Linked DNA regions of Lacrimispora indolis DSM 755. The protein of the gene in region 2 binds, or shares a complex with, the protein of the main gene of each other region. Links are inferred from orthologs where the notes say so. Each region holds a gene or a part of one and is shown on either strand. Other genes may lie near its edges.

Region 1 (3,044 bases), 1.1 Mb from region 2 along the record:
CGCTTCTTCTGGCCATTTCCGCCATCTCCTCCTGAATCTCCAGACCGGTATAATGAAGGCCCTGATTTTTAGCCTCCAGCAGAATGGGAATGATTCCAGTGCCTGTCCCTAAGTCCACCGCCTTTTCCCCCGGCTTTACCAGGGCAAATCCGGAAAGAAGGACCGCATCCATGCCAAAGCAGAACCCATCCCGGTTCTGAATGATCTTATACCCATTTCTCTGCAGATCATCAATACGTTCATTTTCCTTTAAATCAATTGTCATCTAACTTGGACTTTCCTTCTCTTTTTTCAAGGGCTTCCAATGCCTTTAACTCTGCATCAGTCACCTGGGCCTTTTCCCGGCGGCGCCTTGGTTTGAATTTCAGCTGTTCCACCTTATATTCCCGGATTTCCTTTTCATCCTTAATGGTGACAACAACCTTTACCAGCTGCCTTAACACGCTTACGGAATGAACCTCTCCTTTCAGTCCGTCATCTGTTGTCACAAAATCACCTACATTGGGAAGCTTGCTGTTAAGTTCTTCATAAGTTTCCTCTTCATTCTTTAAGCAGCACATGAGCCTTCCGCAAACCCCGGATATTTTCGTGGGATTTAAGGAAAGGTTTTGCTCCTTTGCCATCTTAATGGACACAGGTATGAATTCAGAAAGGTAAGAATGGCAGCATAAGGTCCTTCCGCAGATGCCGATCCCTCCCACGATTTTCGTCTCATCCCGGACTCCCACCTGGCGGAGCTCGATCCTGGTTTTGAAAACAGAAGCCAGATCCTTCACAAGCTCCCTGAAATCAATTCTTCCGTCCGCAGTAAAATAAAACAACACCTTATTGTTATCAAAGGTATATTCCGCATCAATCAGCTTCATCTGAAGACCGTGCTTTCTGATCTTCTCCTTGCAGATCTTAAATGCTTCCTTTTCCTTCTCATGATTTTTCTTTTCTACTTCATCATCACCCTTGGTAGCCATGCGGATCACAGGCTTTAAGGGCTGAACAACCTTATCATCTTCCACTTCCCGGCACCCCAGGACAACGTAACCATATTCAATTCCCCGTGCAGTTTCCACAATTACGTGATCCCCTGTATGAACCTCCAGGCTCATGGGATCAAAGTAATATATTTTCCCTGCATTGCGGAAACGAACGCCTATTACTTTTATCATCTATTAATTCTCCTTCATTACAAGCAGCATGAGCTCCATAGCCAACTCCATATTCACATTGGCATCCAGACGGATCCTGGCCTTGTCAATGGCCTGTAATATCATCTCAATGCCGTCATAAGCGCTGGCAGCGCTCATCTCTTTCATTGTATTATATTCTTCCCTGAAAACCAGAAGATTGATATCCTGAGTCACCTTATACATTAAAACATCCCGGTACCACAGCTGCATAAAATCAAGGCAGTCGTAAATATCCAGCTTTTCATCCTTCATCCGCTTAATGTAAAAAAGCAGCTCCACAATATCCATATCCTTTATATGCTTCAGCATATGGAGCAACTCCGTATACATCAGCTGAAACTCCTCAGAGGAAGCCAAATGAATCGCCCTTCCTAGATTTCCTCTGGCAAACGCCGCATAAACCTCCGCCTTGCTCTCTCCAATGCCCAAAGATCCTGTTAAATAGGATTTCACCACCGTATCCTGCAATGGTTTCAGCTTTAACTGTATGCATCTGGAAAGAATGGTGGGCAGAAATGATTCCTGATTGGTGGTAAGCAGCATGATGATCGCATAAGACGGCGGTTCCTCTATTGTCTTTAACAGTGCATTCTGTGCCTGGACCGTCATCTTCTCCGCTTCATCCACAATGTAGATCTTATAGTAACTGCTGTAAGGGCGTATCATGATGGTGTCATGAATCTGATCTCTGATATCGTCAACGCCAATGCTTCCCGTTTTTTCATGGGTCAGATAAATCAGATCCGGATGGTTTCCGCTCATGACCTGCTTGCAGGCATGGCACTGCATACATGGCTCACTTTTTCCCTTTTCACAGAGCAGGGTCATTGCAAATGCATTGGCCAGGGACTTACGCCCCATCCCTGCTTCACCTGTAAGAATGTACGCATGGGAAACATGATTTGATTCAATGGCCTTTTGCAAATGTTCTTTAATTCTCTCATGGCCGATGATATCCTTAAACCCTGGCATAGAGGCACCCCCTGTCGCTGTTGTCTGATCCGTCTTTCCTGTCTGTAAAGACGTAAAAACGAATTTAACTAATTATAGCATAGAACTTTTATCATCACAAGAAAGAAGTATTGGCAAACCTTTATCATTTCTCTTTATTCTGCACACTTTCTGCCAATATTTTGCAGCGCTTGAAACTTTTTGAGTTGAGATTATAGACCCGGTGAAGTATACTGAAAAGAGAAGGTATCATTTGTATCAAAATTAAAACAATAGGGGATGATTTTAATTTTAGGAATAATAATTGCAGACGACGAAAAAAAGATATGCAGGCTTTTGGAATATCTGATCGACTGGGATGAAATTGGGGCTAAGCTTCTGGGTGTTGCTTATGACGGTTTATCTGCCTTTCAGCTGATTCAGGAAAAGAAACCTGACGTTCTGCTTACGGATATCAGAATGCCGGGCATGGATGGTCTCCAGCTGATTGAAGAGGCCAAAAAACAGAATGCTTCCCTTAAGTGCATAATCATAAGCGGCTATAAGGACTTTCAATATGCACAACAGGGGATCAGATACGGAGTACGGGACTATTTATTAAAACCCATTAATCAGGATGATTTAACCCGCACGTTAAAAAAGCTTGTTAATGAAACCATGGAGCAGAAAAACAGCCAGGAAGCCCGTATTCATTTAGAGAAAACCATCAAAAACTATTCCGGTGAGTTTAAACGGGTATTTTTAAAAATAGTACTGGAACAAAAACCGGAGCAAAGGCCTGAGAAAGTATTAAAAGAAGTCCGGAAAATCAATACCTCCCAGGTTATAGACCAGACCGGCCGCTGCCTGATTGTAAAGCCGGACATTGAATATAAGGATTTTACAAAAGATGCCTATGAGCTTTTAATT
Region 2 (2,909 bases):
ATGACAATCAAAGCCGGGCTTAAGGAAAATGAGTTTCCCATAAGCTTTGGCTGTATCACATTTCCATCCAGCTGCTGGGTGACAAGTAAGACCAGGGCAGCGATTGCCCCAGTATTGATTCCGCTTGTGCATGCAATGATGATTACAGCACCAATGGAGCCAAAAATAGAGCCAAAATAAGGTACAATATTACAGATACCCAATATAATTCCAAGGGCTACCGAATATCTGGAACCAAGTATGGTAAATTCAACGGTAGTTATGGTACATAAAATCAAAGAATCTAAAAGCTGGCAGACAATGAATTTTTTAAAACTGTCATTGATTATGGTTCCGTATCTTAAAACTGCTTTCCTGACCCTTTCACGAAGAAACAAATTCATGAGCCGTTTCACCTGGAATTTAAAATTATGAGTTTCCAGGAGAAAATATATGGAAGCTACAATCGTAATAAATCCGCTGAAAATATGGGAAGTCACACCCAGAACCGCACTTAATGAACCCAATACTTCTTTCAGGCCGACTCCCTCCAGCATAGTTTTCCAGGCAGTCTGGGGCGGCAGAATATTTTCCACCATTTCCGACAGGCCCAGTTTTTCCAACGGCAGATGCTCCAGGAACATGATGGCATTATTATAGTAAATATTGAAGTTTGATATAAAATCCAATATGCTTTTCTGGAGCAGGGGTATAACCGTGTTTATGATCAGAACAACGGCAGCAATAAACAGGGCATAAATAATAAAAACGCTGATCCCTCTGGAACTTTTTCTAAAGGGACCAAATCCAGGCCTGTTCAAACGCCGTTCCAGGGCGGAACATGGAATATTTAACAGATATGCTATGACAAATCCATAAAAAAAGGGAATGAGCACCTTTGTAAATGATTTTAACCAAATCACTGCGTCCGAAAAATTTATAACAATTTTATAAAATATAATAACCAGCATGGCAAGCAGCAGTCTTGATAAAAATACTCTTATCTGCTCTTTTTTCAGTAAGTCTTCCATCCTGACCTCCTTTCCAAATAAAATAACCAGATTTTACCTGTTTTAATCCTTAAAGCCTAATATTTTTGTGTCAGCAGCAATTCCACTGCCATCCTGTCATTAAGCCTTCCTGTCTTCACAGCCTCTTCCGCTTCCACACACAAGTTTACATAAGACAAAATCTGTTCCCTGGAAAAGGTCCTTGCCTGAGGCATGATCTTTCCTGCTGCAAAGGGGGGGATTTTAAGCTTTGAGGCAATACCGCCCTTATCCATTCCCTTTCCCATCAGCTCCTTAACCTGCAAAATCTGATTAAACTGCCTGGCAATAAGAAACAGGATCCTCATGGGGGGCTCTTTCAAGGTTAGCAGGTCCTCATAAAGATCCATGGCCTTTTTGGTCTGCCGGTTCACGATCGCTGCCACCATGTCGAAAATCTTATTGGTCGTCCGAACCGTACAGATGGTTTCCACATCCTCATCTGTAATGACCTCTCTTCCCAAAGTATAGCTTATGAGCTTTTCCAGTTCCATGCGGATGTTTTCCATATCATCCCCGGTCATGTGAAGAAGCAGCTCCATGGTATGACCTGTGATCTTCTTCCCTTCCCTGGAGAGCAAAGTTCCCGCCCATCTGGCAAGCTGAGCCATATCCTGGCGTTCCATTTCAGCTGCATAACCCAGCTCCTTTACCTTTTTAAACATTTTGCTCCGCTTATCCACCTCTGATTCCACAAAGATCAGGCAGGTGGTATCCGGCAACTGGGACAGGTAAGATACCATTTCTTCAGAAACTGATTTAAAAAAGCCGCTGTTCTCCACCAGAATCAGGCGTTTTTCCGCAAAAAAGGGCATGGTATCCCCCAGGCTGATGATCTCCCGCACATCGATCCCCTTTCCTTCAAACTGATTGAAGTTCATGGTATCGCCTGCCGTAATGGCCGCCTTCATTTGATTTTTATAGCTGTTCTTCAAAAATGCTTCCTCTCCATATAGAAGATAGACCGGCTTGAAGCTGTGATTTTTGATATCCTGAGTCAGCGTCTGCATGATGTCATTCCTCTCATTTTTGCATACTGATGAGTTAAAGGATATGCCTGCATATCCGCTTAACTGGCATCTCAAGGTTGAAAGAAAGCCTTGTCCAACCTCATTTCCTCTTATTATACCGGGAGAATCCATCTCCGTCAATGAAACTTGTGAACCGGATCATTTCCCCATCCGTCCACATCCTTATTGCCCCGCTCACACCGGTTTTTAAAACCTCTGCCTTCTGTCTCTCCAAACGATCCAAAACTTCCTCATGAGGATGGCCGTAGGAATTGCCTTCCCCGTAGGATATAACGGCCCACCGCGGCTTAACCACATCAAGAAATGCCTGGCTGGATGAATACTTAGAGCCGTGATGCGCGGTTTTCAACACATTGACCTCTTCCAGCATCCTGATTTCCACAGGCCGCTCAAGAAGCCGTTCCTCCCCCCTTTCTCCCATGTCGCCGGTAAACAGCATATGGCAGTTTCCATAATCCATCTTAAGCACTTCTGATTCCTCATTGGTATTTTCCGGTACATCCGACTCTTTGGGGTAAATGCAGGTGATCCGGAGCTTTCCAACCTGAATTTTGTCTCCCCCAGTTAAGTACCATACCTTTGTCCCCCGTTTCCCTGCAAGCTCTGCCAGCCTGATCACGGACTTGTCCTGCCTTCCGTGGTAAGGAAGCATGAGATTTTGTATTCTTATGTCATCGCAGGATTCTAAAAGATATTCTACTCCGCTTAAATGATCCAGATCCCCATGACTGATAAACGCGTAATTGATCACGGAAACTCCCAGGCTCTTTATGCACGGTTCAAGGGTGTATTCTCCCAGAGATTTTTTTGAAGAACTTCCTCCATCCACCAGCACTGAAAACTTCTCCGT
Region 3 (3,135 bases), 910 kb from region 2 along the record:
TCCCCCTCAAGGCTGGAATTGGTTGCAATGATCACCTCTTCCACATCTCCCTGCAGTCTCTGCATCAGTTCCTTCAGCTTTATGTCGCCAGGTCCGATTCCCAGCATGGGGGAGATAGCCCCGTGCAGGACGTGATAAACGCCTTCGAACTTTCCTGTTTTTTCATAAGCAGCTAAGTCCCTGGTGTCTTCCACTACCATGATCACCTTGTGATTGCGTTTTTCGCTCTGGCAGATGGGGCACAGCTCCTGATCCGTCAGGGTAAAGCATTCCTTGCAGTAGCGTACATTTCGTTTTGCTTCTGTAATGGATGAGGCAAGACCTGCCACTTGTTCTTCCGGCATGTTAATGATATGAAACGCCAGTCGCTGTGCGGATTTACTGCCAATGCCAGGAAGTCTGGACAGCTCTTCAATTAATCTTGTTATCTGACTGCTGTAGTAATTCATAATCAGAACGGAAAGCCTCCGCCTAACCCGCCAAGACCGCCGGTGAGCTTAGCCATGGCAGAGCTGTTGTCCTCTTCCATCTGACGGAACGCCTCATTGGTAGCCGCCATGATCAGATCTTCCAGCATCTCAATATCATCCGGATCCACTACTTCCTGGGATAATTTAACCGCAGTCACTTCTTTTTTGCCTGAAACAGTGACTGATACAGCTCCGCCGCCTGCTGCAGCCGTATATTCCTTTTCCTCCAGCGCCTTTGTTGTTTCTTCCATCTGACGCTGCATCTTCTGAGCCTGCTTCATTAAATTATTCATATTGCCAGGCATTGCGCCTGGAAAACCGCCACGTTTTGCCATGGTGTGTATCCTCCTGCTATCTTTATGATTTTTAGTCTTCTATTGTTATATCCATTAAAATATTGGTTTTTAATTCCTCATCGCTGACATAGATGGTGTCAGACCGTTCCCCTCCGCCCCGGAGCCTTGTCTTAAAGGTTATGGACTTCTGGTAATGGTCTTCCACATACCGTTCAATCTCTGCAACGGTCGAATCCCTGCTTCCGATCATGTAATTGCTCTGATCGGTAAAGACAACGCAAAGACAGCTCTCTCCTGCAGGTTCTACCACTGTATCCCGGAAGCTGGCCCGGATAGGCCCTCCCAGTTCCCGAATGATTTTCCCCCATTCGCCCCGGATCATATTTAAATCCTCTAACTGGCCTTTGGGAAGGGCCACCCTTTCTGCGGGAGTTAATTGGGGGACAGGGGCACTGCTGCCGTCTTTTCCTTCGTCCCCGTTTAAGACTGGCAAAGGTGCAGTTCCTATGATGCCGTTTTCCAGCTGCTTTTCTATACTGCTGATCCGCTGAAGTATGGAATCTAAATTCTGTTCCATCTGGGGGCGGGTCAGTTTGATCAGGGCAACCTCGATGAGGACCCGTTTCTGGAAAGCATAGCGGAGCTGATTGGACAAATCCGAAAATATCCGGATATACCGCAGAAGCGTCTCGTTGTCCGTACGCTTGCTGTCCTCTTTTAACAGGTTTTGATTCTCCGTTGACATATCCAGAAGATTTTCCCCGTTGTCCACGGATTTTAATATTAAAAGGTTTCTTAAATACCAGATAAAATCAATGACAAACTGGCCTAACTCCCGGCCCTGGATCACCAGCTCTTCCAGACAGGTGATGCAGTCTTTTGTCCGGTTTTCCACGATCGCCTGAAACAAGGTTCCAAACACGGTGATGTCCACAGCTCCCAGCACATCCAAAACATTATCATAGGTAAGAAGCTCTCCGTAATGAAAGGCAATACACTGGTCTAAAAGGCTTAAGGCATCACGCAATGCGCCGTCAGCGGCCTTGGCAATATAAGTAAGGGCCCGGTCTTCCACCTGAATATGTTCTGCAGCCGTCAGCTCTTTTAAATGCTCTACAATGGTCTCCACCGTAATGCGTTTAAAGTCATACCTCTGGCACCGGGAAAGGACCGTCACCGGGATCTTCTGGACTTCCGTAGTCGCCAGAATAAAGATTACATAGGATGGAGGTTCCTCCAGAGTCTTTAACAGTGCATTAAATGCTCCTGTGGAAAGCATATGAACCTCATCGATAATATAAACCCGGTACTTGCCTTCTGTGGGAGGATACTGGACTTCATCCCTTATCTCCCTGATATTTTCTACGCCGTTATTTGACGCAGCATCGATTTCCACCACATTGAGAGAAGCACCGGCTGCGATATTCTTACAGGTCTGGCATTCCCCGCAGGGACTTCCGTCCACCGGGTGTTCACAGTTGACCGCTTTTGCAAATATCTTGGCAATACTGGTCTTACCGGTTCCTCTTGTTCCGCAAAACAGATATGCATGTCCGATACGCCCGGCTACTATCTGGTTTTTCAATGTCTGTACGATATGGTCCTGGCCTTTTACATCTGAAAAGGAAGGCGGACGCCATTTCCGATACAATGCCGTATATGACATGCCTGTTAACTCCTTATTCGTCGCCGAAGCTGATGCCTATCATCTTGGCTTCCTCAACAATAGAGCTTTTCGGATCGACGGTTTTTAATTTTCCGGCTACATCGGCTAAGGGGACTTTAACAATATCATTGTTATCCACCGCTACCATATATCCGTATTCTTTGTTATTTATGAGCTTTGCTGCTTCTGCCCCAAGCCGGGTGGAAAGCACTCTGTCATAAGGACATGGGTCGCCGCCCCTCTGCATATGGCCTGGTACGGTGACCCGTACTTCCTGTCCGGTGCGCTCCGTGATCTGAGCTCCGATTTCATATGCCACAGAAGGGTAAACCACTCCGCTCTTCTTTTTTTCTTTTAATTCTTTTTTCGTCAGACAGGCATCTTCCTTGGAAATTGCCCCTTCTGCCACGGCGAGAATGGAAAATCTTTTGCCGTTTTTAGTTCTGGTTTTTAATGCTTCCACAACGATATCCAGATCATAGGGAATCTCCGGAAGCAGGATGATATCAGCCCCGCCTGCAATCCCCGCATACAGGGTGAGCCAGCCCACCTTGTGTCCCATGACTTCCACAATAAAGACTCGTCCATGGGAAGCCGCTGTTGTATGAATGCAGTCAATGGCATTGGTTGCCACATTGATGGCGCTTTGAAAACCAAAGGTAGTGTCGGTTCCCCACAAATCATTATCAATGGTCTTTGGAAG

The links.
Region 1: holA (region 2) and holB share a complex: the UniProt entries of both Bacillus subtilis proteins name them as parts of the DNA clamp loading complex. The link is inferred for Lacrimispora indolis DSM 755 from one-to-one orthologs.
Region 3: holA (region 2) and dnaX share a complex: the UniProt entries of both Bacillus subtilis proteins name them as parts of the DNA clamp loading complex. The link is inferred for Lacrimispora indolis DSM 755 from one-to-one orthologs.

The regions. Positions count from the first base shown.
Region 1 is NZ_AZUI01000001.1:1,834,387-1,837,430, forward strand. The notes cover bases 162-3,044. They hold holB (DNA polymerase III subunit delta'), read right to left. Parts: upstream 2,157-3,044; coding sequence 1,167-2,156; downstream 162-1,166. Other genes in these bases: K401_RS0108780 (tRNA1(Val) (adenine(37)-N6)-methyltransferase), read right to left, coding at 162-265; K401_RS0108785 (PSP1 domain-containing protein), read right to left, coding at 255-1,163; K401_RS0108795 (response regulator), read left to right, coding at 2,415-3,044. Also shown: more of K401_RS0108780, read right to left, coding at 1-161. UniProt on the Bacillus subtilis protein: DNA polymerase III is a complex, multichain enzyme responsible for most of the replicative synthesis in bacteria.
Region 2 is NZ_AZUI01000001.1:715,759-718,667, forward strand. The notes cover bases 53-2,800. They hold holA (DNA polymerase III subunit delta), read right to left. Parts: upstream 2,039-2,800; coding sequence 1,067-2,038; downstream 53-1,066. Other genes in these bases: K401_RS0103385 (AI-2E family transporter), read right to left, coding at 53-1,010; K401_RS0103395 (ComEC/Rec2 family competence protein), read right to left, coding at 2,139-2,800. Also shown: more of K401_RS0103385, read right to left, coding at 1-52; more of K401_RS0103395, read right to left, coding at 2,801-2,909. UniProt on the Bacillus subtilis protein: Part of the beta sliding clamp loading complex, which hydrolyzes ATP to load the beta clamp onto primed DNA to form the DNA replication pre-initiation complex.
Region 3 is NZ_AZUI01000001.1:1,626,960-1,630,094, forward strand. What follows is about bases 135-3,108. They hold dnaX (DNA polymerase III subunit gamma/tau), read right to left. Parts: upstream 2,433-3,108; coding sequence 837-2,432; downstream 135-836. Other genes in these bases: recR (recombination mediator RecR), read right to left, coding at 135-449; K401_RS0107730 (YbaB/EbfC family nucleoid-associated protein), read right to left, coding at 452-805; K401_RS0107740 (6-phosphofructokinase), read right to left, coding at 2,446-3,108. Outside these bases: more of recR, read right to left, coding at 1-134; more of K401_RS0107740, read right to left, coding at 3,109-3,135. UniProt on the Bacillus subtilis protein: Part of the beta sliding clamp loading complex, which hydrolyzes ATP to load the beta clamp onto primed DNA to form the DNA replication pre-initiation complex.